DNA from 4 places in the Streptomyces sp. NPDC005266 genome. Region 2 is predicted to be linked to each of the others. Evidence: riboswitches for the same ligand, from Rfam matches in the RefSeq annotation. Region 2 holds a riboswitch; each other region holds the start of a gene.
What was found. A riboswitch is a leader RNA that binds a small molecule or an ion and turns the genes downstream of it on or off. The one in region 2 is predicted to bind cobalamin.
Positions count from the first base shown of each region.

Region 1: linked by a shared signal. The riboswitch ahead of ABZU99_RS01545 (ribonucleoside-diphosphate reductase subunit alpha) and the one ahead of cobN (cobaltochelatase subunit CobN) in region 2 are both predicted to bind cobalamin.
Region 3: linked by a shared signal. The riboswitch ahead of ABZU99_RS11485 (cobalamin biosynthesis protein) and the one ahead of cobN (cobaltochelatase subunit CobN) in region 2 are both predicted to bind cobalamin.
Region 4: linked by a shared signal. The riboswitch ahead of ABZU99_RS03880 (HoxN/HupN/NixA family nickel/cobalt transporter) and the one ahead of cobN (cobaltochelatase subunit CobN) in region 2 are both predicted to bind cobalamin.

Region 1 is NZ_JBEXHC010000001.1:338,682-346,368, forward strand. It holds gene ABZU99_RS01520 (GntR family transcriptional regulator) at 111-905, shown strand; gene ABZU99_RS01525 (DUF3311 domain-containing protein) at 1,043-1,303, shown strand; gene mctP (monocarboxylate uptake permease MctP) at 1,300-2,931, shown strand; gene ABZU99_RS01535 (IPT/TIG domain-containing protein) at 3,005-3,490, opposite strand; partial or broken gene ABZU99_RS01540 (GNAT family N-acetyltransferase) at 3,420-3,656, shown strand; cobalamin riboswitch at 4,035-4,172, shown strand; gene ABZU99_RS01545 (ribonucleoside-diphosphate reductase subunit alpha) at 4,306-6,705, shown strand; gene ABZU99_RS01550 (ribonucleotide-diphosphate reductase subunit beta) at 6,705-7,687, shown strand, end outside.
Region 2 is NZ_JBEXHC010000002.1:410,340-418,026, reverse strand. It holds gene ABZU99_RS05525 (cation diffusion facilitator family transporter) at 1-341, opposite strand, end outside; gene ABZU99_RS05520 (hypothetical protein) at 642-884, shown strand; gene cobN (cobaltochelatase subunit CobN) at 1,139-4,768, opposite strand; cobalamin riboswitch at 4,801-4,966, opposite strand; gene cobG (precorrin-3B synthase) at 5,025-6,425, shown strand; gene ABZU99_RS05505 (precorrin-8X methylmutase) at 6,422-7,063, shown strand; gene ABZU99_RS05500 (precorrin-2 C(20)-methyltransferase) at 7,060-7,687, shown strand, end outside.
Region 3 is NZ_JBEXHC010000005.1:55,751-63,437, forward strand. It holds gene ABZU99_RS11465 (alpha/beta fold hydrolase) at 1-583, opposite strand, end outside; gene ABZU99_RS11470 (class II aldolase/adducin family protein) at 663-1,346, opposite strand; gene ABZU99_RS11475 (inorganic phosphate transporter) at 1,664-2,953, shown strand; gene ABZU99_RS11480 (hypothetical protein) at 2,967-3,218, shown strand; cobalamin riboswitch at 3,391-3,542, shown strand; gene ABZU99_RS11485 (cobalamin biosynthesis protein) at 3,672-4,688, shown strand; gene ABZU99_RS11490 (cobyric acid synthase) at 4,685-6,376, shown strand; gene ABZU99_RS11495 (putative cobaltochelatase) at 6,376-7,687, shown strand, end outside.
Region 4 is NZ_JBEXHC010000002.1:74,183-81,869, reverse strand. It holds partial or broken gene ABZU99_RS03905 (iron-containing redox enzyme family protein) at 1-508, shown strand, start outside; gene ABZU99_RS03900 (CDGSH iron-sulfur domain-containing protein) at 514-741, opposite strand; gene ABZU99_RS03895 (HemK2/MTQ2 family protein methyltransferase) at 722-1,414, opposite strand; gene ABZU99_RS03890 (GAF and ANTAR domain-containing protein) at 1,640-2,332, opposite strand; gene ABZU99_RS03885 (hypothetical protein) at 2,638-2,943, shown strand; gene ABZU99_RS03880 (HoxN/HupN/NixA family nickel/cobalt transporter) at 2,951-4,039, opposite strand; cobalamin riboswitch at 4,067-4,294, opposite strand; gene ABZU99_RS03875 (enoyl-CoA hydratase/isomerase family protein) at 4,744-5,793, opposite strand; gene ABZU99_RS03870 (YnfA family protein) at 5,915-6,250, opposite strand; gene ABZU99_RS03865 (hypothetical protein) at 6,530-7,114, shown strand; gene ABZU99_RS03860 (FAD-dependent oxidoreductase) at 7,167-7,687, shown strand, end outside.

The DNA.
Region 1 (7,687 bases), on a different contig from region 2:
GCCGACATCCGGCCCGAGCGGCCGCGCGGCGCCGGGACCGTGCCACGATGTGAGCCGCTGAGTTGGAGGAGCCGGTGACGGCAGCAGACCAGGAGTCGGAAGGGCGCGCGATGGAGACCGAGGGGGCAACGGCGGCAGCGGGGGCCACCACGACGGCCACCGAGAACGGCAACAGCTCCGGCGGAACGCGCACCGCGCGCGTCCCGAAGTACTATCGCCTCAAGCGTCACCTGCTGGAGATGACCGAGACCCTGCCACCCGGCACCCCGGTCCCCCCGGAGCGCACCCTGGCCGCCGAGTTCGACACCTCGCGTACGACCGTGCGCCAGGCGCTGCAGGAGCTGGTCGTCGAGGGGCGTCTCGAGCGGATCCAGGGCAAGGGCACTTTCGTGGCCAAGCCCAAGGTCTCCCAGGCGTTGCAACTCACCTCGTACACCGAGGACATGAAGGCCCAGGGCCTGGAACCCACCTCCCAGCTGCTGGACATCGGCTATGTCACCGCCGACGACCGGCTGGCCGGACTGCTGGACATCACGACCGGCGGCCGGGTGCTGCGCATCGAGCGGCTGCGGCTGGCCAGCGGCGAGCCGATGGCCATCGAGACCACCCATCTGTCGGCCAAGCGCTTCCCCGCGCTGCGCCGCAGCCTGGTCAAGTACACCTCGCTCTACACGGCGCTGGCCGAGGTGTACGACGTCCGTCTGGCCGAGGCCGAGGAGACCATCGAGACCTCCCTGGCCACCCCCCGCGAGGCGGGGCTGCTCGGCACCGATGTCGGGCTGCCGATGCTGATGCTCTCGCGCCATTCCCGGGACGCGTCCGGTGAGCCGGTGGAGTGGGTGCGGTCGGTCTACCGCGGCGACCGTTACAAGTTCGTCGCCCGGCTCCAGCGGCCGAACGGCTGACGCGCCGCTTTCTTTCTCATACCGATATACGGACGGGTAGTGACGGCTGCCGGGCCCCTGGCTTAAGTTTCCTGCGCATTACACACATGATCAGCTGTGACGCAGGTGATGACCCGAGGGAACGGGAGTCCGCCACCATGTCCGACACATCCGCTTCACCCGGCAGGAGACCGGTCATCACGCCCACGCGCGTCGTGGCCGGTCTGTGCCTGATCGCCCCCTTCATCGGGATGCTCTGGGTCGGCTCGTACGCCAAGGTCGAGCCCGCCCTCATGGGGATCCCGTTCTTCTACTGGTACCAGATGCTCTGGGTGCCGATCTCGGCCGCGCTGACCTCGGTCGCCTACGTCCTGGTCCGCCGTGAGCAGCGGGCGCGCAAGGGAGGTGGACCCGCATGAAGGACGGTGTGAACGGCGTCGCGCTCGGCGTCTTCATCTTCTTCTTCCTGGCGGTCACCGTCATAGGGTTCCTGGCCGCGCGCTGGCGCGCCGCCGAGAACGCCAACAACCTCGATGAATGGGGTCTCGGCGGCCGCAGCTTCGGGACCTGGATCACCTGGTTCCTGCTCGGGGGCGACCTCTACACGGCGTACACCTTCGTCGCCGTCCCGGCGGCGATCTACGCGGCGGGCGCGTCCGGCTTCTTCGCGGTCCCGTACACCATCCTGGTCTACCCGCTGATCTTCACCTTCCTGCCCCGACTGTGGTCGGTGTCCCACAAGCACGGGTATGTCACCACTTCGGACTTCGTCCGCGGCCGCTTCGGCTCCAAGGGGCTCTCGCTGGCCGTCGCGATCACCGGCATCCTCGCCACCATGCCGTACATCGCCCTCCAGCTCGTCGGCATCCAGGCGGTGCTGGACGTGATGGGCGTCGGCGGCGGGGAGAACACCAACTGGTTCATCAAGGACCTGCCGCTGCTGATCGCCTTCGGTGTGCTCGCCGCGTACACCTACTCCTCGGGGTTGCGCGCACCCGCGCTCATCGCCTTCGTCAAGGACACCCTGATCTATATCGTCATCGCGGTGGCGATCATCTACATCCCGATGAAACTGGGCGGCTTCGACGACATCTTCGCCAAGGCGGGCGAGGCCTTCTCCCAGAAGAACCCGGCCACCGGGCAGCCACGCGGCGCCCTGGCCAGCGGCGAGAAACAGCAGTGGGCCTACGCCACACTGGCCCTCGGCTCGGCGCTCGCGCTGTTCATGTATCCGCACTCGATCACCGCGACGCTCTCCAGCCGCAGCCGCGAGGTGATCCGCCGCAACACCACGATCCTGCCGCTGTACTCCCTGATGCTGGGCCTGCTGGGGTTGCTGGGCTTCATGGCGATCGCGGCGGACGTGAAGGTCACCAACGGCCAGCTCGCCATCCCGCAGCTCTTCGAGAACCTCTTCCCCGACTGGTTCACGGGCGTCGCCTTCGCCGCCATCGGCATCGGCGCGCTGGTCCCGGCGGCCATCATGTCGATCGCCGCGGCGAATCTGTTCACCCGCAACATCTACAAGGACTTCCTGCGGCCCAACGCCACGCCGGAGGAAGAGACCAAGATCTCCAAGCTGGTATCGCTGCTGGTCAAGGTCGGCGCACTGATCTTCGTCCTGGGCATGGACAAGACGGTCGCGATCAACTTCCAGCTGCTGGGCGGCGTCTGGATCCTGCAGACCTTCCCGGCCCTGGTGGGCGGCCTGTTCACCCGGTGGTTCCACCGCTGGGCACTGCTGGCGGGCTGGGCGGTCGGCATGATCTACGGCACCTGGAAGGCGTACGACACCCCGAGCGCCACCCAGAAGCACTTCGGCAACACCGCCGATATCCCCGGCATCGGCGAGATCGGCTACATCGGCTTCACGGCCTTCGTCCTCAACGTCGCCGTGGTGGTCGCCCTCACCCTCGTCCTGCGCGCGGTGAAGGCCCCGGACGGGATCGACGAGACGTCCCCCGCCGACTACACGGCGGACGCGGGCGACCCGGGCGTCCAGGCCGAGCTGCCCCCGGCCACTGCGGGGGCGCCGGGCGGACACTGACGCCTGCCGCCGCCGCACTGGGCCGCCGGCTCCCTCGCGGGAGCCGGCGGCCCGTTCGCGGGAGTCAGACGTATCAGACGTAGAGGAAGGTGCCGGGGACGGTGACGGTTCCGAAGGCCGTCACCAGGGTGACGGTCGCGTTCCCGGCCACGCCGGGCGGACTGGTGCCGGTGACCGTGGTGGCGCTCGCGGTCACGCCGGTGGCGGGAACGCCGTTGAACAGCACGCCCAGCACCCCACCGAGGTTGGTGCCGGTGATGGTGAACGCGGTACCGCCGGCCACCGGTCCGGTGCTGGGGGTGATGGCGGTGGGCGCCGGCGCGGGCGGAGCGACGAAGTAGGTGAAGCCGCCGGGGACGGTGGTGGTGCCGCCGGGCCCGGTGAGGGTGACGGTGACATTGCCACCGGCGGCCGGGCCGGCCGGGGTGATACCGACCAGGCTGGTTCCGGCGGGGTTGACGGCCAGGATGGTCGAGGGGTTCCCGCCGTTCCGGATGCTCGCGGTGCGGCCTCGGGCACGGCGGCGCGGGGCGGCGGAGGCGCTGGTGCGGGCCTGCATGGACGGGGCGCGGGGGCTCGGGCTGCAGCGGATCGTGATCTGCAGCCAGCAGTCGATGACGGCCGCTCACCGGCTCTACGCGCGACTGGGCTTCGTCCGCGCGCCGGAGCGGGATTGGGAGCCGGTACCGGGCGTCACGCTGTGGGCGTTCACGGTCGAGCTGTAGCGACTCCTTTGGCGCTGTCGCGTTGATCCCGGCGATGGCGGCACTGTCCGTGGATATGGTGCCACCCCTGCGCGTCCTCGCCGCCGCGGACCGGCGAGCTGACGCCGCCGTGGCCGTACGGGCCCCGCGGCCCCGTGGACGGCGTGGCGGTAAGCGTCGGTCTGCCCGCAGCGACCCGTGCGGGCGTCGGCGTGAGCTTCGCCCACGGGCCGGAACGCCACCGCCGCCGCCCCCGCCGACCCCGAGGTCTCAGCGGGTGGCGGGCCCTGAGCGCCGTCCCGGGGGGCCGCAGGTCACGGCCCACGCCCGGAACGCAATAGATCATTCGTGCGAAACTCCTCACCTCCCGACACAAGATGTGGGGGTGGGTGCGGCGGCCAACACAAGATGTATGCTCGTGCTCGCTGTCGCCGCAGGGGAATCCGGTGGGAATCCGGAACTGTCCCGCAACGGTGTACGTGTGCGCATTGTGCGTACCCGCGAGTCCGAGGACCTGCCGACAGCCGTCTGCATACGTCCGGGCCTCGCGGGTTGGGCCGATGGGCGCTGCGCGGTATGCCTCCGTACGTGAGTGCGGAATCGGCATGCCCGTCTGCGACCGTCGCGCACCGCCCTCCTGGCCCCCAGCCGAGCGAGGGAGAGCACTTCAGTGACCATCGCGCCCGCGGATCCGGTTTCAGAGGCAACGGCTTCTCAGGTAGTGGCCGACGCGCCCGGGACCGCACTGCTGCGGACCCTGACCGGTCTCACCGCCGACCTTCCCGCCACCGACCCCGGCAAGGTCGCGGCCGCCGCTCTGCGCGGCCGTCATCCCGGCTCGGACGAGGCGGAGTTGCGCACTCTGGCGACCGAGGCGGCGGCCGGGCTGATCGCCGAAGAGCCGGAGTACTCACGGCTGGCCGCGCGGCTGCTGGCCCTCGCGATCACGGAGGAGGCCGCCGGGCAGGGCGCGGTCTCCTTCTCCGCTTCCGTCCGGGTGGGCCACCAGGAGGGCCTGATCGCCGACTCCACCGCTGAGTTCGTGGCCACGCACGCCGCCCGGCTCGACGCGCTGGTGGACCAGGCGCTCGCCGACGGCGCCGACAACCGCTTCGGCTACTTCGGGCTGCGCACCCTGCACAGCCGCTATCTGCTGCGCCACCCGATCACCCGTCAGGTGATCGAGACCCCGCAGCACTTCCTGCTCCGGGTGGCCTGCGGGCTCGCCGAGGACGGCTCCGAGCGGGCGCTGGCCGATGTGGCCGAGCTGTACCGGCTGACCAGCACGCTCTCCTATCTGCCCAGCTCCCCCACGCTGTTCAACTCCGGCACCCGGCATCCGCAGATGTCCTCCTGCTATCTGCTGGACTCGCCGCTGGACGAGCTCGACTCCATCTACAACCGCTACCACCAGGTCGCGCGGCTCTCGAAGCACGCGGGCGGCATCGGCCTGTCGTACTCGCGCATCCGCGCGCGCGGTTCGCTGATCCGGGGCACCAACGGGCACTCCAACGGCATCGTGCCGTTCCTGCGCACGCTGGACGCCTCGGTGGCCGCCGTCAACCAGGGCGGCCGGCGCAAGGGCGCGGCCTGCGTCTACCTGGAGACCTGGCACGCGGACATCGAGGAGTTCCTGGAGCTGCGGGACAACACGGGCGAGGAGGCCCGCCGCACCCACAACCTCAACATCGCGCACTGGGTCCCGGACGAGTTCATGCGCCGGGTCGAGGCGGACGCCGACTGGTCGCTGTTCTCGCCGGTCGACGCGCCCGAGCTGGTCGACCTGTGGGGCGAGGAGTTCGACGCCGCCTACCGCAAGGCCGAGACCGAGGGGCGGGCGCTCAAGCAGGTCCCGGCGCGCCGGCTGTACGCGCGGATGATGCGCACCCTGGCACAGACCGGCAACGGTTGGATGACGTTCAAGGACGCCGCCAACCGCACCGCCAACCAGACCGCCGAGCCCGGCAAGGTCGTCCACTCCTCCAACCTCTGCACCGAGATCCTCGAGGTCACGGACGACGGCGAGACCGCCGTGTGCAACCTCGGCTCGGTCAACCTGGCCGCGCACCTCGGCGAGGACGGCACGATGGACTGGGAGCGGCTGGACGCCACGGTCCGCACCGCCGTGACCTTCCTCGACCGCGTGGTGGACATCAACTTCTACCCCACGGAAGAGGCCGGCGCCTCCAACTCCCGCTGGCGGCCGGTGGGGCTGGGCCTCATGGGGCTGCAGGACGTCTTCTTCCGGCTGCGGCTGCCCTTCGACTCCCCCGAGGCGGAGAAGCTCTCCACCCAGATCTCCGAGCGCATCATGCTCGCCGCGTACGAGGCGTCCTGTGCGCTCGCCGAGCGCCACGGACCGCATCCGGCCTGGTCCGCGACGCGCACCGCGCGTGGGGTGCTGCACCCCGACCACTACGCGGACGCGGTGACGACCCGGCCGGAGCGCTGGGAGGCCCTGCGCGAGCGGATGAAGAAGTCCGGGATGCGGAACTCGCTGTTGCTGGCGATCGCGCCGACCGCGACCATCGCCTCCATCGCGGGCGTCTACGAGTGCATCGAGCCGCAGGTCTCCAACCTCTTCAAGCGCGAAACCCTCAGCGGGGAGTTCCTGCAGGTCAACTCCTATCTGGTGGACGACCTCAAGAAGCTCGGCGTCTGGGACGCCCGGACCCGCGAGGCGCTGCGCGAGGCCAACGGCTCGGTCCAGGACCTCTCCTGGGTGCCCGCGGACGTACGGGCGCTGTACCGGACCGCGTGGGAGGTGCCGCAGCGCGCCCTGATCGACATGGCCGCGGCCCGCACCCCCTACCTCGATCAGAGCCAGTCGCTGAACCTGTTCATGGCCTCGCCGACCATCGGCAAGCTCAGCTCGATGTACGCGTACGCCTGGAAGCAGGGCATCAAGACGACCTACTACCTGCGTTCGCGACCGGCGACCCGGATCGCCCAGTCCGCGCGCGGTGGATCCGCCGCGGCCACCATCCCCGTCCAGCAGGCGCCCGCCGCCGAAGAGGACGCCGTCGCCTGCTCCCTGGAAAACCCCGAGTCCTGCGAGGCATGCCAGTAATGAGTGCCCACCCGTCGCCCGACCACCACCCCTCGTCGACGGCGCTTCGCGCCGCCCCCCGGCGTCACAAGAACCTGCTCGACCCGGGCTTCGAGCTGACCCTGCGGCCGATGCGGTACCCGGAGTTCTACGACCGCTACCGTGACGCGATCAAGAACACCTGGACCGTGGAGGAGGTCGACCTCCACTCCGACGTCACCGATCTGGCCAAGCTCTCCCCCGGGGAGCAGCATCTGATCGGCCGGCTGGTCGCCTTCTTCGCGACCGGCGACTCGATCGTGGCCAACAACCTGGTGCTGACGCTCTACAAGCACATCAACTCCCCCGAGGCGCGGCTGTATCTGTCGCGGCAGCTCTTCGAGGAGGCCGTGCACGTCCAGTTCTATCTGACGCTGCTGGACACCTACCTCCCCGACCCGGACGACCGCGCCGCGGCCTTCGCGGCGGTGGAGAACATCCCCTCCATCCGGGAGAAGGCGGAATTCTGCTTCCGCTGGATGGACTCCGTCGAGAAGATCGACCGGCTGGAGACCAAGGCCGACCGGCGCCGCTTCCTGCTCAATCTGATCTGCTTCGCGGCCTGTATCGAGGGGCTGTTCTTCTACGGCGCCTTCGCCTACGTCTACTGGTTCCGCTCGCGCGGGCTGCTGCACGGCCTCGCGACCGGCACCAACTGGGTGTTCCGCGATGAGTCCATGCACATGGAGTTCGCGTTCTCGGTCGTGGACACCGTGCGCGAGGAGGAGCCGGACCTCTTCGACGACGAGCTTCAGCAGCAGGTCATCGACATGCTGAAGGAGGCCGTCGAGGCGGAGCTGCAGTTCGCCCGCGATCTGTGCGGCGAGGGGCTGCCGGGCATGAACACCGCGTCGATGCAGGAATACCTGCAGTGCGTCGCCGACCAGCGCCTCCAGCGCCTCGGCTTCCCGCCGGTCTTCGGCTCGGAGAACCCGTTCTCCTTCATGGAGCTGCAGAACGTCCA
Region 2 (7,687 bases):
TACCCCAGCCAGGCGCCGAGCAGCAGCAGGGAAAGGCCATTGGCCTGGGCGGAAAGGATTTCCGACCGCTTGAGCCCATAGGTATATCCGCCGCGCGCGGGCCGCGCCGAGAGCCGGATGGCGATCAGCGCCAGAACGATCGAGGCGGCGTCGGTGAGCATATGGGCGGCGTCTGAAATCAGCGCCACCGAGCGGGCGAGCACCCCGACCACGACCTCGACCGCCATAAAGCCGGTGATCAGCGCGAGTGCGCAGGTCAGCCAGCGACGGTCGGCGTTCTCCGCCACTGTGTGGGTGTGTCCGCCGTGGTCCTCGCCGTGTCCGTGCGCATGGGCTTCCACCCGCTCCTCCTCGGATCGCCTTCGGGACAGCGCAATTCAAACAGCACCGGGGAAAATCTCCAAAGGCGGAAATGGACACGGTTATCAGGAGACTTCCGTGCCCGGCGAAATACTCTTTCTGAATTCGGCAACGCTTTTCAACTCCGGGCCGGAACGGCCTCCTCCGCCGGGGCCGCCCCGGCATCCGGGGCATCCGGCGGGAGTCGCTGACGTGTGCGAAGCCACGCCGATGCGGGTGAGACGGGCGCACCGGGGGTGACCTGACGGGGCGTGGCGCGTTGGCCGACTATGACGACGACGATGCGACGCCGTTCTCTCTCGCAGCCGAGCAGAGCGCTGGACCGGAGCACCGAAAGCGGCGGAACGGTTCATCAGACCGTTCACCAGTCGACATCCGTACCGATCTACGCGGCGCTGGTCGAGCGCTGGGCCTCCGCGGGGCGGGCGGTGCCCGGGGCCTACGACCGCGAGTGGACCGAACTGGTGAACTGTCCACCCTGGCCGGACCGGGTCCGGCAGGCCACCCGGCCGACCGCCGGCTAAGCGGATGCGGTGAAGTTCGCCGCTGATCCCTCGCCGTTCGGCCTGGCCGAGGGCTTGGCGCCGAGAAGGAGCAGCACTTGACTTCGCCGTAACCGCTTAGCCCTCCACCCCCTGACCGGGACGGCCAGGCACACCACGCTCCGGCCCGGCGCACCCCTGTGCGGCCGGGCTCCGCCCGCCCCGGCTTGGCCGTCGCGCCGCGTACGGCTCGGGCACGCCGGACGCGGCGGCTTCGACCCGCGCTCCGCGTACGCTCAGTCGTCGCCGCCTTCCAAGCCGCCCTCCGTCTCCAGGAACAGCTCCCGTACCCGCTCGAGCACCTCCGGGTCGGGCTCCGCCCACAGGCCGCGGCTCTCCGCCTCCAGCAGCCGCTCGGCCATGCCGTGCAGCGCCCAGGGGTTGGCCTCCTCCAGGAACGAGCGGTTCTCCGGGTCGAGCAGATAGGTCTGGGCGAGCTTGTCGTACATCCAGTCGGCGACCACGCCCGTGGTGGCGTCGTAGCCGAAGAGATAGTCGACGGTCGCGGCGAGCTCGAAGGCGCCCTTGTAGCCGTGCCGGCGCATCGCCTCGATCCAGCGCGGATTGACCACCCGGGCGCGGAAGACCCGTGAGGTCTCCTCGTGCAGGGTGCGGGTGCGGACCGTCTCTGGGCGGGTGGAGTCGCCGATGTACGCGGCGGGGGCGGTTCCCTTCAGCGCGCGTACGGTGGCGACCATGCCGCCGTGGTACTGGAAGTAGTCGTCCGAGTCGGCGATGTCGTGCTCGCGGGTGTCGGTGTTCTTCGCCGCGACCGCGATCCGGCGGTAGGCGCTCTCCATCTCCTCGCGGGCCGGACGCCCGTCCAGCTCACGGCCGTAGGCGTAGCCGCCCCAGACCGTGTAGACCTCGGCGAGGTCGGCGTCGGTGCGCCAGTCGCGGCTGTCGATGAGCTGGAGCAGCCCGGCCCCGTAGGTGCCGGGGCGGGAGCCGAAGATCCGGGTGGTGGCGCGGCGCTCGTCGCCGTGTTCGGCGAGGTCGGCCCGGGTGTGTGCCCGTACGTAGTTGTCCTCGTCGGCCTCGTCCAGGGACGCGGCCAGCCGTACGGCGTCGTCCAGCAGCCCGACGACATGCGGGAAGGCATCCCGGAAGAAGCCGCTGATGCGCAGGGTGACATCGACGCGCGGGCGGCCCAGCTGGTCGAGCGTCACGGGTTCGAGCCCCGTGACACGCCGCGATGCGTCGTCCCACACCGGGCGGATGCCCAGCAGCGCCAGCGCCTCGGCCACATCGTCGCCGGAGGTGCGCATGGCGCTCGTGCCCCACAGCGACAGGCCGACGGACTTCGGCCACCGGCCGTCGTTGTCGGCGCGGTAGCGCTCCAGGAGCGAGTCGGCGAGCGCCTGGCCGGTCTCCCAGGCCAGCCGGCTGGGCACGGCCTTGGGGTCGACGGAGTAGAAGTTGCGGCCCGTCGGCAGCACGTTGACCAGGCCGCGCAGCGGCGAGCCGGACGGGCCGGCGGGGACGAAGCCGCCGCCCAGCGCGTGCACGGCGTGGTCGATCTCGTCCGTGGTGGCGGCGAGCCGCGGTACGACCTCGCGGGCGGCGAAGTCGAGGACCGCGGTGACCGGGGCGCGGTGCTCCTCGGGCAGGGTGAGGACAGCCTTCTCGACGGCCTCCGGGGCCCACTCGGCGTCCTCCATCGCCTGGACGAGCGCGCGGGCCCGCTCCTCGGCGTCGTCCGCGCCGGTGCGGGTGGCGGCCGACTCGTCGAGGCCCAGCGCCTCGCGCAGCCCGGGAAGGGCCGACGTACCGCCCCAGATCTGACGGGCGCGCAAAATGGCCAGGACGAGATTGACGCGCTCGGGCCCGGCCGGGGCGTTGCCCAGGACGTGCAGCCCGTCGCGGATCTGGGCGTCCTTGACCTCGCACAGCCAGCCGTCGACATGCAGCAGGAAGTCGTCGAAGCCGTCGTCGTCCGGCCGGTCCTCCAGACCCAGGTCGTGATCGAGCCTGGCAGCCTGGATCAGGGTCCAGATCTGGGCGCGGACGGCGGGGAGTTTGGCCGGGTCCATCGCGGAGATGGCGGCGTACTCGTCGAGCAGCTGCTCCAGCCGCGCGATGTCGCCGTAGGACTCGGCGCGGGCCATCGGCGGTACGAGGTGGTCGACCAGGGTGGCGTGTGCGCGGCGCTTGGCCTGGGTGCCCTCGCCCGGGTCGTTGACCAGGAACGGGTAGATCAGCGGCAGATCGCCGAGCGCGGCGTCGGGGCCGCAGGCGGCGGACAGGCCGGCGTTCTTGCCCGGCAGCCACTCCAGATTGCCGTGCTTGCCCAGGTGCACCATGGCGTCGGCGCCGAAGCCGCCGTCCGCCTGGGGCGTGGCCATCCAGCGGTAGGCGGCCAGGTAGTGGTGCGAGGGCGGCAGATCGGGGTCGTGGTAGATGGCGATGGGGTTCTCGCCGAAGCCGCGCGGCGGCTGGATGACGACCAGGAGGTTGCCGCGGCGCAGCGCGGCGAGGACGATCTCGCCCTCGGGGTCGCGGCTGGTGTCCACGAACATCGCGCCGGGCGGCGGGCCCCAGTGCTCCTCGACCGCCTCGCGCAGCTCCCGCGGCAGCGTGGCGTACCAGCGGCGGTAGTCGGCGGCCGGGATGCGGACCGGGTTGCGGGCCAGCTGCTCCTCGGTGAGCCAGTCCTGGTCATGGCCGCCCGCCTCGATGAGGGCGTAGATCAGCTCGTCGCCATTGCCGGAGGCCAGGCCCGGGACCGCGTTTGGCCCGTCCTCGGGGCCGAAGTCATAGCCCTCGGCGCGCAGCCGGCGCAGCAGGGCGACGGCGCTGGCGGGGGTGTCGAGGCCGACGGCGTTGCCGATCCGGGAGTGCTTGGTGGGGTAGGCGGAGAGGACGAGCGCCAGGCGCTTCTCGGCCACGGGGATATGGCGCAGCCGGGCGTGTCGTACCGCGATGCCCGCGACACGCGCGGCGCGCTCGGGGTCGGCGGCGTAGACCGGCAGCCCGTCCTCGTCGACCTCCTTGAAGGAGAACGGCACGGTGATGAGCCGCCCGTCGAACTCCGGGACGGCGACCTGGGTCGCGGCGTCCAGCGGCGACAGGCCCTCGTCGTTCTCCTCCCACGCGGCGCGCGGGCTGGTCAGGCACAGCGCCTGGAGGACGGGTACGTCGAGCGCGGCGAGCGCGCCCGCGTCCCACGCCTCGTCGTCGCCGCCCGCGGAGGCGGCGGCGGGCCGGGTGCCGCCGGCCGCGAGGACGGTGGTGACGATCGCGTCGGCCGCCCCGAGGGCCTCGATCAGCTCGGGCTCGGGGGCCCGGAGGGAGGCGACGAACAGCGGCAGCGGCCGGCCTCCCGCGTCCTCCACGGCCTGGCACAGGGCCTCGACGAAGGCGGTGTTGCCGCTCATGTGGTGGGCGCGGTAGTAGAGCACGGCGACGGTCGGGCCGGTGACGTCGCCGCGGGCGGTGCGCTCCAGCGGGCCCCAGGTGGGGGCGGGCGCGGGCGGTTCGAAGCCGTGGCCGGTGAGCAGCACCGTGTCGGAGAGGAACCGGGCCAGCTGGGCCAGGTTGGCGGGCCCGCCGTGGGCGAGATAGGCGTGGGCCTCGGCGGCGATCCCGATCGGGACGGTGGACGCCTCCATGAGCTGGGCGTCCGGAGCCTGTTCACCGGTGAGGACGACGACGGGGCGGTCCCCGGCGAGCAGCGTCTCCAGCCCCTCCTGCCAGGCGCGGACGCCGCCGAGGAGCCGGACGACGACGAGTTGGACGCCGTCGAGGAGGCCGGGGAGGTCGTCGAGTGCGAGCCGGGCCGGGTTGGCGAGGCGGTACGGCACCGGGCCCGTGGCGGCACGGGCACTGAGCAGGTCGGTGTCGGAGGTCGACAGCAGCAGGATCATGCGCAGCGCGCCTTCCTCGGGGTCCGCGCCCCGGGCGGGTTGAAGACGGCGGGAGTTCCTGGCTCGCCCGGCCGCTGCCTGCCGGCAGCCACCGCGCTCACAGTGGCGGGACCGCGCCGGATTCGCACCGGCTTCCTCCCCTTGACGCCGTCTTGTGCGTCCGGCGGGCCAAGACGACCCGCCGCTGAGCATAGTAAGCGTTGCTGACCTGGCAGGGGACGGTGAGGGCAAGGGAATCGTCGGTATGCTCGCCGCCATGCCCCTCCCCCCGACAACCGTCCCACCAGGGGATCAATCCCCCTTCCGCCGCCGGAGCGGGCGCGATGACGCCTGCCCGGGCGCCCTGCGGCTGCACCCGGCGGACGACGGCGCGCTGGCCCGCGTCCGGGTGCCGGGCGGGCTGCTGACGACCCGTCAGGCGGACGCGCTGGCACGGGTGGCCGAGGAGCTGGGGGACGCCCGGCTGGACATCACCTCCCGCGGCAATCTGCAGGTACGCGGGCTGGACCCGGGGTGCGGCGCGGAACTGGCGGGGCGGCTGCGGGCGGCCGGACTGCTGCCGTCGGACCGGCATGAGCGGGTGCGCAACGTCGTGGCGTCGCCGCTGTGCGGACTGGACGGTGCGGGACACGCGGATGTGGCGGCGTGGGCACGGGAGTTGGACGCGGCGCTGTGCGACGAGACGTCGGACGAGTTGTCCGCCTTGTCGGGACGTTTCCTGTTCGCGCTGGACGACGGGCGCGGCGATGTGGCCGCCTTGGGCGCGGATGTGACATTGATCGCAACGCCGGACGGCGGGGCCGTGCTGCGGATGCCTGGCCCGGCGTGTCGTAGTGAGCGGACCGAAGGTCGCGACACGCCGGACAGCATCGAGCTGTGGGTGCGGGAGGCCGGGGACGTGCCGCGCGCGGCCGCGCTGGCCGCCGTGGAGTTCCTGGCGAGTGTGCGGGCGAGCGGCACCCGGGCATGGCGGGTGCGTGAGCTTCCGGCGCAACACGCCGTGGCGGCCGACGGGTTGGCGACGCGGCTCGCCGCCGCGGGGATCGAGACGGTACGTACCGTACGCACCGAGCCGGACCCCGGTCTCTCGCCGCCGGGCCCCGCGCCGGGGCTGGTCACCGGGCCGGACGGGCGCCTGGCCGTGTCCGTCGCCGTCCCGCTCGGCCGGGTGAGCGCGGCCCAGTGGCGGCTGCTCGCCACGCTCGCCTCCCGGGGCGGGTCGGGCGAACTGCGTGTGACACCCTGGCGCGGCGTGGTGCTCCCTGGGTTTTCCCCGGACGGCGGCCGGACCGCCTCGGGCGAGCTGTCCGACGCCGGACTCGTGACCGATCCGGCCTCCCCATGGCTCGGCGTCGGTGCGTGCACCGGACGTCCCGGCTGCGCCAAGTCCCTTGCCGATGTGCGCGCCGACGCGGCGCGCGCGGTGGCGGGCGACCGGCGCCCGGGCTCGCTTCCGGTGTACTTCTCCGGCTGTGAGCGACGGTGCGGCCACCCCGGCGGCCGCTGGGTGGACGCGCTGGCGACCGGCGCGGGCTACCGGGTCACCGTACGGGAGGTACCGGAGGCGGCCGGCGCGGACACAGGCGCGGATGTGACAGCGGATGTGACAGCAGAACAAGTGGCCGACGCCGTGGCGGCGGCCCGGGGAACGAGATGATCGAGGGCACAGTGTTCGACTACGAGAAGGACGGGGCGGCCATCTACCGCGCATCCTTTGCCACCATCCGCGCCGAGGCCGACCTCGGCGGCCTTCCCGCCGACGTCAGCCGGGTCGCGGTGCGGATGATCCACGCCTGCGGCATGGTCGACCTGGTCAAGGACCTCGGGTACTCCCCCGAGGTGGTCTCCCGTGCCCGCGCCGCGCTGCGCGCCGGCGCCCCCGTGCTGTGCGACGCGCAGATGGTCGCCAGCGGCGTCACCCGCAAGCGGCTGCCCGCCGGCAACGAGGTGGTGTGCACGCTCTCCGACCCCGGCGTACCGGAGTTGGCGCGGCGCATGGGCACGACGCGCAGCGCCGCCGCGCTGGAACTGTGGCGGGACCGGCTCGAGGGCTCGGTCGTCGCCGTGGGCAACGCGCCCACGGCGCTCTTCCGGCTGCTGGAGATGATCGAGGAGGGAGCGCCGCGCCCGGCGGCCGTCATCGGTGTGCCGGTCGGCTTCATCGGCGCGGCCGAGTCCAAGGAGGCGCTGGCCGGACACCCGGCGGCGCTTGACCATCTGGTGGTGCGCGGCCGACGCGGCGGCAGCGCCATGGCCGCGGCCGCGATCAACGCGATAGCGAGCGAGGAAGAGTGAGCGAGCAGCAGACCGGCCGGCTCTACGGGGTCGGGCTCGGACCCGGCGACCCGTCCCTGATGACCGTACGGGCCGTGGAGGTCATCGCCGAGGCCGATGTCGTCGCGTATCACAGCGCCCGGCACGGCCGCAGCATCGCGCGCTCGATCGCCGAGCGGCATCTGCGGCCGGACCACATCGAGGAGCGCCTGGTCTACCCGGTGACGACGGAAGGCACCGACCATCCGGGCGGCTACCGCGGCGCGATGGAGGAGTTCTACACGGAGGCGTCCGCCCGGCTCGCCGCACACCTGGACGCGGGGCGTACGGTCGCGGTGCTCGCGGAGGGCGATCCGCTCTTCTACGGCTCGTACATGCACATGCACAAGCGGCTGGCCGACCGCTACCCCACCGAGGTCATCCCCGGCGTCACCTCGGTGAGCGCCGCGGCGGCCCGGCTTGGCGCACCGCTGGTCGAGGGCGAGGAGGTACTGACGATCCTCCCCGGCACGCTGCCCGAGGAGGAGCTGACGGCACGGCTCGCGACGACCGACGCGGCGGCCGTGATGAAGCTCGGCCGTACCTTCCCCACGGTGCGGCGGGCCCTGGAGCGGTCGGGCCGGCTGGCGGACGCGCGGTATGTGG
Region 3 (7,687 bases), on a different contig from region 2:
CGGGGTCACCGCGGTAGGCGAGGTCGAGCACCGGGACCCGCAGCCGCCTCAGGAAGGGCATGACGACCATAGGGTGTTCACGGGTGGTGCCCAGGCCATGGGTGGTGATCACCCAGGTGGTGCGTTCCCCGGGGATGAACCACGCGGGCAGCGGGCCGAGTTCGCCGGGCACGTCGACGTCGGCGTGGTCGATGCCGAGGGTGTCCCGCGGATTGCCGTTGTGCACCTGCGGGGTGAGCCGGACCCGCGCGCCGGGTTCGAGGGCGCCGTGGGTGATCGCCTCCAGGCGGCGTACGACGCAGTCGGCGGGGTGCGGGACGTCCTCGATGACGGGGCCGACGACGGCGTGGCAGTCGCGGCCCGCGAGGCCGTAGGTGCCGGGGCGCAGCGAGGCGAGCGAGCGGGTCAGGGTGATCCGGCCGTCATCGGTCCCGTGCACGGTGAGCGGGGGTTCGTTCGGCAGCGGACGGTCGGGGGCCGGTTTGAGCGCAGCACCAATGGCGTACCGTCCGGCCGCCACTGCGGCCGCGCCGACACTCAGGAGGCTGGCGGCGGCCGCAGCCGCCGTTGTCCGCAGACGCATCCCTCCCAGTGTGAGCGGGAAGCCGCCCATCGGCCAGACGGGCGCATCCGGTCGGGCGGTCCGGCCCCGGCGGGGCGGCTCAGCGGGGTTGGCCGTAGCCGTGCAGCTTCTCGGCGGCGCGGGCCAGCTCGTCCGGCGGGATCAGGGCGGGGGCGCGGCCGGGGACGGCGGCGGCGGCGGTGAGCCAGACCCGGCACATCCATTCGAGCTGGGCGGTGCGGTCGTACGCCTGGTCCAGGGTCGCTCCGTGAACGACGGTGCCGTGGTTGCGCAGCAGACAGCCGCTGCGGTCGCGCAGCGCCTCGAGCATGGCGTCGGCCAGCTCGTCGGTGCCGTAGAGCGCGTATCCCGCGACCCGGACCGGCCCGCCGAGCGCGCCGGTCATGTAGTGGATCGCGGGGACCTCGTCGACCAGGGTGGAGACGGCCGTGGCGTGGACGGCGTGGGTGTGGACGACGGCCGCGGCGTCCGTGGTGCGGTAGACGGCCAGATGCATGGGAAGCTCACTGGTGGGCGCGAGCGTTCCGAGAACCTGCCGGCCGTCGAGGTCGACACCCACCGCGTCGCGCGGGCCGAGCCGGTCGTAGGGGACGCCGCTCGGGGTCACCAGGACGGTGTCGCCGACCCGGGCCGAGACATTGCCCGAGGTGCCCACGACGAGGCCGTCGGCGGTGGTTCTGCGGGCCGTGCGGACCACCTGGGCCCAGGCCTGCCGCAGGGGCCGGGTCAGCCGCGGCCGTCGCGGGGATGGCGACTGGGTCACACGCCCTCACCTCCGGGGCCGATCCTGCCAGGTGCCCGGGGCGAGGGGCAGGGCGGGGCCGGACCCTTTCACCCCTTGCGGAGCGCCTCTTGGGCCCGCCTTTCACCCTTGCGGAGCGCCTCTTGGGCCCGGGGGAAACGCCGTCGGGGAACGCCGCTCAAACCCCGTATGACGTACGAAAGTACGGCGGGAGTCGGGCCGACGCCGCACTCTCTCCGCCGCGTCACCGTCACGCCGGACTCAGTTCACCTTCCGTTCATCCAGTTTCCTTACGTTCACCGTGCTGATACCGACCTTCGAACTGATTGACCGGGTGTATGGAACACATCACGCTTCTCATCGGGATCGTGATCATCACGGCCTTGGTGTTCGACTTCACGAACGGCTTCCACGACACCGCCAACGCCATGGCCACCACCATCTCCACAGGAGCACTCGGTCCCCGGGTGGCAGTGGCGATGTCGGCGGTCCTCAACCTCATCGGCGCGTTCCTGTCCGTGGAGGTCGCCAAGACCATCTCCGGAGGGATCCTCGACGAGGATTCCGGCATCCGACCCGAAGTGATCTTCGCGGGTCTGGTCGGCGCCATCCTCTGGAACCTGGTGACCTGGCTCGCCGGGCTCCCCTCCAGCTCCTCGCACGCTCTCTTCGGCGGCCTCATCGGCGCCACCGTGGTATCCGTCGGCCTGGACGGGGTCAACGGCGACGCGATCGTCATGAAGGTGCTCATCCCGGCCGTCGCGGCGCCGATCGTGGCCGGACTCGCCACGATGGCCGCCACCCGGCTCACCTACCGGCTGGGCCGCGGCCGCTCCTCCGAGGACACCGCGAAGGGCTACCGGGCCGGCCAGATCGCCTCGGCCGCCCTGGTCTCCCTCGCCCACGGCACCAACGACGCCCAGAAGACGATGGGTGTGATCACCCTGGCGCTGGTCACCGGCGGCGTCGTCGCGCCGGACTCCGACCCGCCGCTGTGGGTCATCGTCTCCGCGGGCCTGGCCATCGCGCTCGGCACCTACCTGGGTGGCTGGCGCATCATCCGCACCATGGGCAAGGGCATCACCGACATCCAGCCGCCGCAGGGCTTCGCCGCCCAGACCGGTGCCGCGACGGTCATCCTCGCCTCCTCCCACATCGGCTTCGCGCTGTCCACCACCCAGGTCTGCTCCGGTGCCGTGATGGGCGCGGGGGTCGGCCGCAAGGGCTCGGTGGTGCGCTGGTCGACCGCGGGCCGCATGGTCATGGCGTGGGTGCTGACCCTGCCGGCCGCGGGTCTGATCGCCGGCGCCGCGGCGCTGCTGGCCGACCAGGGCAACGGGGGCGTCACGGCGGTCGCCGTGCTTGCCGTCCTGGCCTGCGGGGCGATCTGGGCGCTGTCGCGCCGCAAGCCCGTGGACCACACCAACGTCAACGAGGCCGGGCCCGCCGAGCCGGTGGGCGCCGTCACCGCCGCCCTCCAGTCCGTCGCCCCGCCGCCCGTAGGCGGCGCGCCCGCCGCCGACACCACCGGGGCCACCACCGCGAGCAGCGCCCCGGAGCCCACCGAAGCGCCCGCCACGGAAACCACCCCCACCCCCGCCGCCGCGGCGACCAGCACCACCAGCTAAAGGGAGCTACGCAATGAGCATCGACTGGGCGGCACTCGGCCAGGTCTTCGGCATCAGCCTCACGGTGACGGTCGGCATCGTCGGCGTCTTCACCCTGGGGATCGTCGGCACGTCCCGGAAGAGCCGGCCGCAGCCGCAGGACGGCACGGCCGTCGTGGTGGCGGTGCCGGGCGACGGCTCCACGGTCGCCCGCACCGGCGCGTACGCCTGCTTCGCGCTGTGCGCCTCGGTCGTGGCGTACGGCATCTATCTGATCGTCGCCTGAGGACCGCGCGTCCCCGACCGACCCCACCGACCGCCGGGCTGCGGCGCTGGTCAGCGCCGCAGCCCGGCGGTCGGTCCATGTGGGCCTCGGCACACTCTCGCATCGCGGGTCATAGGCGAGTTGACGGCCCTTCGCGGCCCATGGTGGACTTCCCGAGCCAAACGGCGGCAGGAGAGGAAGCCGGTGAGAATCCGGCGCGGTCCCGCCACTGTCACCGGGGAGCGCTCTCTCATCGCCTGTACGGGTCACGGCTCGTCCATATGGTTCGTCCGTATGCGGAGCTGGAAGGCCGGGAGAACCGCGGATCCGGGAGCCAGGAGACTCTCACCGCCGGTCACGTCGAGCCAGGGCGCGGACCCTGAGTGAGGACATACCGCCATGCCCGGCCCTGTCACGCCGCCAGCCCCACCTGTCCGTACGCCGCTGCGCCGAGGCGCGACGGCGGGCTGACGGATGCGTGCCGACCACGCCTCGTACGCGTGCGGCGCCGCCCTCGGCTTCCTCGGTGACCTCGCCCTGGGCGATCCGCGCCGCGGTCATCCGGTGGCCGCGTTCGGGCGCGCCGCCGCGGCCGCCGAGCGGCGGCTGTGGCGCGACCACCGCGGCCACGGAGCCCTGCACACCGCGGTGTGCGCGGGCGGCGCGGCCCTCGGTGCCGCGCTGCTGACGCGCACCGTACGGGCCCTCGCCGGGCCCCGTGCGCCGCAGATCGCGCTGACCGCCGCCGCCACCTGGGCCGTGCTGGGCGGTACGACGCTCCGGCGTGAGGCGCGGGCTGTCGGCGACGCGCTGGCCGCCGGAGACCTCCACACGGCCCGGGAGCGGCTGCCGCATCTGTGCGGACGCGACCCGCAGGCGCTGGACGGGCAGCAGATGGCCCGCGCGGTCGTCGAGTCGGTCGCCGAGAACACCTCCGACGCCGTCGTGGGCGCGCTGGTGTGGGGAGCCGTGGGCGGGGTACCGGGCCTCATCGGCTTCCGCGCAATCAACACCCTGGACGCCATGGTGGGTCACAAGTCGCCGCGCTACCGGCGGTTCGGATGGGCGGCGGCCCGCCTGGACGACGCCGCCGGCTGGCCCGGTGCGCGCCTCACCGCCGCCCTGGCCACCCTCGCCGGCCCCGACCCGCGCGGCGCGTGGCGCGCCTGGCGGCGGGACGGCCGGCGCCACCCGAGCCCCAACGCGGGCCCGGTGGAGGCGTCCTTCGCGGGCGCGCTCGGCGTACGGCTGGGCGGCACCCTCGCCTACGGCGGCCGGGTCGAGCACCGGCCGGTGCTCAACGCCGGTGGGCGGGCCGTCCAGACCGCCGACATCGACCGCGCGGTACGGCTGTCGCGCCGCGTCGGCGCGCTGGCGCTGCTGACGTCGATCGCGGCAAGGACCGTTGTGGGCAATCGTTCGGCGGGGCGGAACGGGTGGGCACAACCCATCCACCGGCCCGTACCCGGCAACGAAAGGGCAAGCCGATGACGGGGCCGGGCCACGGCCTACTGGTCGCGGGGACGACCTCCGACGCGGGCAAGAGCGTGGTGACGGCCGGGATCTGCCGGTGGCTCGCCCGCAAGGGCATCCGGGTGGCGCCCTTCAAGGCGCAGAACATGTCGCTCAACTCCTTCGTCACCCGGGACGGCGCGGAGATCGGGCGCGCGCAGGCGATGCAGGCCGCCGCCGCGCGCGTCGAGCCGAGCGCCCTGATGAACCCCGTCCTGCTGAAGCCGGGAAGCGACCGCAGCAGCCAAGTGGTGCTGCTGGGCAAGCCGGTGGGCGAGCTGAGCGCCCGCGGCTACCACAGCGAGCGGCGCGAGGCGCTGCTCGGGACCGTCACCGAGTGCCTGGCGGAGCTTCGGCGCACCCATGACGCGGTGATCTGCGAGGGCGCGGGCAGCCCGGCCGAGATCAATCTGCGCCGCACCGACATCGTCAACATGGGGCTCGCGCGGGCCGCCGGGCTGCCGGTCGTGGTGGTCGGCGACATCGACCGCGGCGGCGTCTTCGCGTCCTTCTTCGGCACGACCGCGCTGCTGTCGGCACAGGACCAGCGGCATATCGCCGGCTATATGGTCAACAAGTTCCGCGGCGATGTGACCCTGCTGAAGCCCGGTCTGGAGATGCTGCGCGGCCTGACCGGGCGGCCGACCGTCGGCGTGCTCCCGTTCGCCCATGGGCTGGGCATCGACGAGGAGGACGGGCTGCGCGTCTCGCTGCGCGGCGCGGTGCGCGAGAGCGTCGTCGCGCCCCCGTACGGCGCGGATGTGCTGCGGGTCGCGGTCGCCGCCGTACCCCTGATGTCCAACTTTACGGATGTGGACGCGCTGGCCGCCGAACCGGGCGTGATCGTACGCTTCGTGGACCGGCCGGAGGAGCTGGCCGACGCCGATCTGGTGGTGCTGCCGGGCACGCGCGGGACGGTACGGGCGCTGGAGTGGCTGCGCGAGCGCGGGCTCGCGGACGCGATCGCGCGCCGGGCCGCCGAGGGGCGGCCGGTGCTGGGCATCTGCGGCGGCTTCCAGGTGCTCGGCGAGCGCATCGAGGACGAGGTGGAGTCGAAGGCCGGGACGGTCGCGGGGCTGGGCCTGCTGCCGGTGCGGGTGCGGTTCGCGGCGGAGAAGACCCTGGCCCGGCCGGTGGGCGAGGCGCTCGGTGAGCGGGTGGAGGGCTACGAGATCCACCACGGGGTCGCCGAGCTGCGGGGCGGCGCCGAAGAACCCTTCCTGGACGGCTGCCGGGTGGGCTCGGTGTGGGGCACGCACTGGCACGGCTCGCTGGAGAGCGACGGCTTCCGGCGCGCCTTTCTGCGGCGGGTGGCCGCCGCGGCGGGCCGGGCGTTCGTACCGGCGCCGGACACCCGGTTCGGGGAGCTGCGCGAGGAGCAACTCGACCGGCTCGGCGATCTGATCGAGGAGCACGCGGACACGGACGCGCTGCTGCGGCTCATCGAGGACGGTCTGCCGGACGGACTGCCCTTTGTGCCACCGGGGGCGCCCCCGGCACCCGGGGAGACCTCCGCCGCCGCGGAGACGACAGGGCGCGAACCGCCGTCCTGTTCGCAGTCCCCGGGACACCCCCGCGACAGCGGGGACGACACCGACACCGTCGCGCGAAACGCCGACGAGGGCATCCCACGCCGAAGCGACTCACTCGAAAGGGGCACAAGCTGATGGCTTCAGCCACTTACCCGTTCACCGCGGTGGTCGGGATGGACGACATGCGGCTCGGCTTGCTGCTCAACGCGGTCTCACCCTCGATCGGCGGGGTACTGGTACGTGGCGAGAAAGGGACAGCCAAGAGCACAGCTGTCAGAGGGATCGCCTCACTCCTGCCGGAGATCGAGGTCGTCGCCGGGTGCCGGTTCTCCTGCGATCCGGCGGCGCCCGACCCGTCCTGCCCGGACGGGCCGCATGAGCCGCGGACCGGGGCCGTGCGCCCCGCGCGGATGGTCGAACTGCCCGTCGGTGCCTCCGAGGACCGGCTGGTCGGGGCGCTCGACATCGAGCGGGCGCTGTCGGACGGGGTCAAGGCATTCGAGCCGGGACTGCTGGCGGACGCGCACCGCGGGGTGCTCTACGTCGACGAGGTCAATCTGCTGCACGACCATCTCATCGACCTGCTGCTCGACGCGGCCGCCATGGGCGCCTCCTATGTGGAGCGCGAGGGCGTATCGGTCCGGCACGCGGCGCGCTTTCTGCTGGTGGGCACCATGAACCCCGAAGAGGGCGAGCTGCGGCCGCAGTTGCTGGACCGCTTCGGGCTGACGGTCGAGGTCTCGGCCTCCCGGGACACCGACGAGCGGGTCGAGGTGGTGCGGCGGCGGCTGGCGTACGACGAGGACCCGGATGGATTCGCGGGGCGCTGGGCGGCGGACGAGGGCGCCCTGCGGGAGCGCATCGCCGCGGCGCGCGCCCTGCTGCCCGAGGTGCGGCTGGGCGACCGTGCGCTGCGGCAGATCGCGGCGGTGTGCGCCGGGTTCGAGGTGGACGGGATGCGCGCGGACATCGTGACGGCCCGTACGGCGACGGCGCTGGCCGCGTGGGCCGGGCGCACCCGGGTGCGGACCGAGGACGTACGGGAGGCGGCGCTGCTCTCGCTCCCCCACCGGCGGCGGCGGGCCCCGTTCGACGCGCCGGGGCTGGACGAGGACAAGCTCGACGAGATCCTCAGGCAGTTCGAGGAGGACGAGCCCGACCCCGAGCCGGACCAGGACACCGGTTCCCGGAGTCCTGGCGATCCTGACGGGCCCGACGACGATCCGGGCGGGCCGGGCGGCCCCGAGGGGCCCGACGGCCCTGACGGACCGGGCGGGGGCCGGCCGCAGGACGGCGGGCAGGACCAGGCGCCGCCCCCGGCGCCCGAGCCGTCCGTCCCCGGGCAGCGGCCGGGCGAGGAGACACCCGCCGAGCCCGGACCCACCGACGCCACCCAGGAGTCCGAGGTGACCCAGGAGGCGGGCGCGGGGACGGGCGGAGGCGGCG
Region 4 (7,687 bases), 340 kb from region 2:
GCACGCGGCTGTCCGAAGGGCCGTCCCTGCGGCAGGCGGATCCGTACGGCGATGACCTCCAACTCGCTCCGTACCTCTGCTACGAGCTCCACTGCGGCGGCTTGGACGGGGTGGGGACGGCTGGGAGTGGGAACCGGATCTGCTCCGTATGCGACAGGCGCTGGAGCGGCTCTTCCTCGACGCGCCGCGCGGCTGCGGGGGCGGGCCAAGGCGGCCATGGCGGCGGTGGAGTACGACGAGTTCGGCGCGGGGCGCGGAGAGCGTGTGCACGCGCGGCTGTTCGCCGGTCCAATGGGCGGACCTCGGCCTGCATTCGTCACCCGACCACTATCTGGACGCCGCGTCGGCCCGGATGCCCGCGGTGGTCAATTTGATGTCGCTGTTGGGCTTGCACCGCAGGCTGCGCGGCGCGCTGGTCGGGCACTTCGCGACCGCCCAGATCACCTCGTCGCCCTCCTCCGACCGGCTGGCTCAGGCGCTGCGGCGGATGGGGGCGGGCGAGGCGGCCGCACCTCACCGCGCGTTCCGCTCCCGCCGTGAGCGCGGCGGACGGCGGCGGTGACTGGTGTCGCACCACGGGTAGCGCGCGCTGCGGCCGCACAGACACAGGGCGACGGTGAAGCGGTCCGACCGTACGACGCTGCCGTCCGGCAGGGTCACCTCGACCGGCCCCTCGATCAGCAGCGGGCCGTCCGTCGCCATCGTCACCCGCACGGGCGGGTCACCAGGGTCGTTCGGCACGGATCACCACCAGCTCTTCCTTCTCCTCGCCGGGTTCGATGAGCCCCCGGGACTCCAGCCAGCCTGCCCGCTCCCGGAGCACCGGCCCGAACGGTATGAGGCGGCGGTCGGTGACGGCGGCCGCGAGGCCCGCCCGTTCCAGCCGCGCAAGGGTGCGGTCGACGCCGCACAGCGCGGAGTGCACCAGGAGCAGCACACCGCCGGGACGCAGTCGGGGCGGCCCGTCCGCGCAGATCTGGTCGAGCAGCGCCCGCCCGTCGGCACCGGCGTCCCAGGCCAGCGCCCGCCCGGAACACCCGGAACGCCCGAGACGCCCGCGACGCCCGCTGCCCCCGCTACGCCGCTCCGCCGAGGGCACATACGGGGGGTTGGCGATGATGAGATCGAATCGGCGGTCGGCGACGGGGGTCAGCAGATGGCCGCGCACCACGCGGACCCGCAGCCCGTTGAGGCGGGCGTGCAGGCGCGCGGAGGCCACCGCCCGGGCGGAGATGTCGACGGCGGTCACCTGCGCCGCGCCACACCGCGCCGCCTCAAGGGCCAGGGCCCCGCTGCCGGTACCGACGTCCAGGACGGTGGTGCCGGCGGTGATGGGCTCCCGGTGGAGCGCCTCGGCCAGCAGCCATGTGTCGTCCTGTGGCGTGTACACGCCCGGAGCAGACAAGAGCATCATGGGGCGCGAGTACCCCGATCAGGCACGATGAACAGTCGACGACGTCCACGGGGTCGTGCGGGAGCCGCAGGTGAATCAATGGCCGACGGCATACGTTACGGCGGGCGGTTTCGGGTACCCGCCGCGCAAGCTGCCGACGCAACCCCCGGGGGAACGCGACAGCCAGGCCCTTCCGGTCCAGACCACGGGCCGGGAGAGCCGCCCCCTACCTCACGTCCGGGCGGCTCAGTCGTCGAGGCCACCGCTCTCGCAGATCTGCCGGGCGATGTCTCTGAGTTTGATGTTCCGCTCCTGGGACACCCGCCGCATCACGGCGAAGGCCTCATCCTCGGAGATCTTGAGGCGCTCCATGAGGATGCCCATGGCCTCGCCGATGATGTGCCGGGTCTCGACCGCCCGCTTGAGCTGATCGGCGGTGCGGGCGCTGGAGAAGGCCACCGCGGCGTGGGAGGCGAGCAGCCAGCCGGCCGTCTCGCTGGCTCTGGTGAAGACGGCCGGGCGCCACGCATACATGTTCAGGGCACCGAGGTTCTCGTTCTCGGTGTAGAGCAGGAAGCCCATCATGCTGCCCAGACCGAGCGCGCGGGCCTCGCGGGCGTATTTCGGCCAGCGGTCCTGGGGTTCGTTGAAGTCCTTGATCCGGAACACCCGGTCACTACCCCGGCGGAGGGCGACGTCGAAGCAGGGGCCCTCGCCCAGCTTCTCCTGCAGCTGATCGGACCGGATCACCACCCCGTCGGTGGGTGCCAGGGTCTCCACCCGCTTTCCCTGGAAGATCAGGATGCCTGCCGCGTCACAGCCCTCGACGTTCTCCACGGCGGACTCGGTGATCCGCTCCAGTGTCGCGTCCACCGACGTCTGCGCCAGCAGGTCCCGCGCCATCTGGGCCATGCGCTCGGCGAAGCTCTCCCAGTCCATGACCACCAGCTTTCTCTCCGACCTCAAGTGTCACCCGGGCGCACCCACCCTGCCCAGAACGTATCGGGACGAGCCCGGACGCACATGGTTGCCGCGGGCAAACGATGCCCTCAGGCGGGGCGCGGCCGCCAGCTCTGCGGGTCGAGGATGCCCAGGAATACGCCCGGCCGATCAGCGCGAGGCGGGTGGGGGCATCGAGCAACTGCCGCAGCCGGCCAAGGTGATAGTCCAGGGTCTGCCGGGAGAGCCGGAGCGAGGCGGCGATCTCATGGTTCGCGTGCCCGGGGATCACCCTCGGCGGCCCGGTGGCGGCCGTGGGCCTGCTCTGCCTGTTCTCGGTGGTCACCGGTTTCGCGTACCCGATCCAGCGCGCACTGGTGAACACCGCCGTTCCGCCCGGCGCCCCGCGCGCCACGCTGCTCTCGGTCGAGAGCATCATCGACCGGGCCGTATGCGCCCTGGCCGCGGTGGCCGCCGGCGCGTATCTCTCGGCGGGCCGGATCGACGCCCTGCTGGGGCACAGCGCCGCCGTCACCGCCGCGGTGATGCTCGCGGTGCATCTGGTGGCGCGGAGGATCAGCGGGAAGCGCGGGGCCACCGGAGCCGTCTGATCCGGGCTCAGCCGCCGTCGGTTCCGGCCGTCCGGGCGGACCAGCGCTGTTCCACCTTGGCGAGCCGCCAGTAGGCCAGGGCCGCCGCCCACACCACCACGAACAGCCCGACGATGATGAACCCGACGTTGTCCAGGTCGAGCGCGGCGATCCGGCCGGTGACGGCGTCTTGCAGCTCGAGCTTGTCGTGGAGCACGCTCACCAGCTCGATGGTGCCGATGAGGAAGGCCACCGCGATCGACAGCCCGGTGATGGCGAGGTTGTAGAAAACCTTGCGCACCGGGTTGGAGAACGCCCAGTGGTAGGCGAAGTTCATAAAGGTGCCGTCGAGCGTGTCGAACAGGCTCATCCCGGCGGCGAACAACAGCGGCAGGCACAGGATCGCGTACCAGGGCAGCCCGGCGGCGGCTCCGCTTCCGGCCATCACCATCAGCGTCACCTCGGTGGCGGTGTCGAAGCCGAGCCCGAAGAGGAAGCCGAGCGGGTACATCTGCCCGGGGCGGGTGATGGACCGCGTGAAGCGGCCGAGGGCCCGGTTCATGAAGCCGCGGCTGTCCAGATGCGCCTCCAGCCGGGCCTCGTCGTACTGTCCGGCGCGCATCGCCCGGAAGACCCGCAGGATGCCGACGAGCGCCACCAGGTTGAGCGCGGCGATGAGATAGAGGAAGGAGCCGGAGACCGTCGTGCCGACGACGCCGAGGGTCTGGTGGGTGCCGGACCTCTCGTCGGCCAGGGTGCCGGCCAGCTGAGTACCCCCGGCGACCAGCGCGGCCATGATGACGACGACGCTGGAGTGGCCGAGGGCGAACCAGAAGCCGACCGACACCGGCCGCTTTCCGTCGGCCATCAGCTTGCGGGTGGTGTTGTCGATGGCGGCGATGTGGTCGGCGTCGAAGGCGTGCCGCATGCCGAGGGTGTACGCGGTGATCCCGAGGCCGATGCCGAAGGTCCTGGAGCCGACCTCGTAGTGCTGGGGCGCGACGACCAGGAAGAGCACGCCGAACGCGACGATGTGCAGGGCGACGATCACCGCCAGCAGCCCCGCGGTCCGTACGGTGTCCTCGCGCCGCCAGCGCAGTGCGGTGGGCAGGGTCATGCGGTCACGCTCCAGCACCTCGTGGATCACTTCGTGAGATGCCGCGGCCGGTCTCCTGGCTGACGGGTCGAACGCGCCCGCCCCTGCCTTCCCGGCCGCTCAGCGCTGCCAGTGGCTCCACAGCCTTGTCCTTCAGGCCGTGGAGCGGGACGGATACTCCCCGATCACAGTGGCGAGGGCCGCTCCGGTTTCTCACCGGTCTTCCCGAAACACCACGGCCCGCCAACTCTAGGAGCCGCGGGTCGAAAGCGGCAAGTTTCCGGATCCGCTCCCGCTTCGTCCCCGCGGTCGCGGTGCGGGCGGGGCGAGTGGCGGGCGGGGGCGGCCCGGCAGGATGACGCCATGCCCGCCCCTGGGGCGGCAGTCCACCGGTGTCGCTCCCGCGCCTGCGATACCGCGCCACCGAAAACCGCGGCCGTGAGCGGCACGAACGCGAGGCCGACGCCGAACCCAGCCGGGCGAGGCAGCCGCCCGAGGTCCAAGTGGAGTGGGCCGTCGACCAGATGGCCGATCCCGCCGGAGGCGGCGGTCAGCAGCACCCGCCGGACCACCCCCGCCCCGCCGATCGCGACGGCGATCCACCCGGCGCTCTTATCGGCCGGCACCGGCCGCAGTAGCTCCCGGTCGAGCTCCACCACGGTGATCAGCGGCGCGAGACCGGCCAGGGCGAGGCGCCGACCGCTTGGCACACTATTTTTGGTGTATCAGGCGCAGGCCAGGCGGAGTTCGCGGTCGCCGAGGGGAGCGAAGAAACGGGCCACGTCCTGCTCGGTGACCTCGGCGAGGGCGGCCGGGGACCACCGGGGGGCGCGATCCTTGTCGATCACCTGGGCGCGGATTCCCTCCACCAGGTCCGGGCAGCTCAGAGCGGCTGCCGAGACGCGGAACTCCTGTTCCAGGACGCGCTCCAGCGAACCCAGCCGCCGGGCCCGGCGCACGGCGGTCAGCGTGACCTTGAGCGCGGTGGGCGACTTGGCGAGGAGGGACTCGGCGGTCTCCTTGGCCGCCGGCACGCCACTGGCGAGCAGCCGGTCCACGATCTCCTCGACGGTGTCCGCCGCATAGCAGTGATCGATCCACTCCCGGTGGCCGTCCAGCTCACCCGCCGGCGCCTCGCGGGCGTACCGGGGCAGGACGTCCGTCACGGGGGCCATGGCGAGGTCCTTGCCGAGCACCGGCAGCAGATCGGACGGTACGAAGTGGTCGGCGAGCCCGCACAGCAGGGCATCGGCGGCGCCCACCGGTGCCCCCGTGAGCGCGAGATGGGTGCCGAGCTCGCCGGGAGCGCGGCCCAGCAGGTAGGTGCCGCCGACGTCCGGGACGAAGCCGATGCCGGTCTCGGGCATGGCGACCCGGGAGCGCTCGGTGACGATCCGTACGCCGCCATGGGCCGAGACCCCGACGCCGCCGCCCATCACGATGCCGTCCATCAGGGCGACATACGGCTTGGGGTAGCGGGCGATACGGGCGTTGAGCCGGTATTCGTCGCGCCAGAAAGCCAGCGACGCGTCACCCCCTCCCGTCCTCACCTCCTCGTGGATCAAGCGGATGTCGCCGCCCGCGCACAGCCCGCGCTCCCCCGCCCCGCTGATCACGACGGTCCCGACCGCCGGATCCCGCTCCCAGGCGGTGAGCGCCTCGGCGATCCGGGTCACCATCGGGTGGTTGAGGGCGTTGATGGCGCGCGGCCGGTTGAGGGTGAGGTAGCCGGCGCGTCCCTCGGTGCGCAGCAGGACGGGGTCGTTGTCGGTCACCGGAGAACTCCTGTCCGTCCGGGGGCCACGATGAGATACATGATCGCGTTCGTTCCTTCCTGGTGCCGATGCACGCGTCGATCGCAAAGGATCGTCTCGTCGCACGGTAGTGGCCGGTCGATCAGTGGCCGCGCGGGGCATACATGATCACGGCCATCCCCGCGAGACAGATCAGCGCCCCGATGACATCCGACCGGTCGGGGCGGTAGCCGTCGGCCACCATGCCCCAGGCGAGCGATCCGGCGACGAAGACCCCGCCGTACGCGGCAAGGACGCGCCCGAAGTCGGCGTTCGGCTGGAGGGTGGCCACGAACCCGTACAGGCCAAGCGCGATCACCCCGGCGCCGATCCAGACCCAGCCCTTGTGTTCCCGCACCCCCTGCCAGACCAGCCAGGCACCGCCGATCTCGAACAGGGCGGCGACGACGAACAGGGCGACGGAGCGGGCGACAAGCACAGCGGGACTCATCCTCGGTCGGCGGCGGGGTGAACAGCTCGACGGTAGACCGTCGGCACGATGCCCCAGGTCACCGCGGGCCCGTAGCCACCGGCCGGGTCCCTGCGGCATGCCGCCGCCCGCCGGACGGGGCGGGCCTCGGGGCGCCGACCCGCCGGACATCGGCGAAAATGGCTGAGCGGCGAGGCGCCGCGGCCACGGGCCCGGCCCGCGTGCCGCGGGGGTGCTCGCCACCGGCGTGACAGCGATCCTCGGGGCCCGGCGTTCAGGAGGACGATCATGGCTGTACCGGCATCGGCACGCTCCGGTGGTGCCCCCGCCCCGCGGATGCTCGGGATCTATCTCAACGACCATCTGGCCGGATCGACCGCCGGGGTCAGGCTGGCCCGGCGGATGGCGCGGGAGCACCGGCACTCGGCCTTCAGCGGCGAGCTCGCGAAGCTCGCGGTGGAGATCGCGGAGGACCGCAGGGCGCTGCTGTGGTGCATGGCCTCGATCGACGTCCCCGTGCGCCGTTACAAGATCTACGGCGGGCTGGCGGGCGAGCTGGTCTCCCGGGTGAAGCCCAACGGCCGGCTGCGGCGCCGTTCCGGGCTGAGCACGGTCCTGGAGCTTGAGGCGCTCCGACTGGGGGTGGAGGGCAAGGCACTGCTGTGGCGGACGCTGCTCGCCACGGCCGTCCACGAGCCCCGGCTGGACACCGGCCGGCTCGCCGAGCTGCTGGACCGGGCCGGGCAGCAGCTCACCACCCTGGACTCGCTGCACTCCCGGGCCGTCTCGGCGCTGGTGTCGCCCGGCCACCGCCCCGGGGTGCCGGGGTCGGAGGCCGGGGCCGCCACGTCCGGGCGCCGTCACCCATCGTGACGGGCCCGTGTCTGCGGTGCATCACCCGGCGGGCAGGGGGCACCCTGCAGCCATGAACGGACTCCCTGGCACACCCGAGTCGTACTGGATGGGCTCCGCGCCGAGCACCCCCCACCCGGCCCTCACGACGGACCTGCGGGTCGACGCCGCGGTCATCGGCGGCGGTATCGCGGGCCTGAGCACCGCGTGGGAGCTGGCCCGCACCGGCCGGAGCGTGGCAGTCCTGGAGGCCGGGCAGATCGCCGCGGGTGTCACCGGCTGTACGACAGCCAAGCTCAGCGCACTGCACACCCTCGTGTACGACAAGGTGCGCAGGACCCGCGGCGCGGAGGGGGCGCGACTGTACGCGCGATCGCAGACGGATGCCGTGGAGCGGGCCGCGGCCATCGTGGACGAGCTCGGCGTGGACTGCGAGCTGGAGCGCGTCCCGGCGTTCACCTATGTCCTGGATCCGGCGCGCACCCCTGAGATCCGGGCCGAGGCGGACGCGGCCCGTGAAGCCGGGCTGCCCGCCTCGTATGTCACGGAGACCGGGCTCCCGTTCCCCGTCGCGGGCGCGGTCCGGGCCGAGAA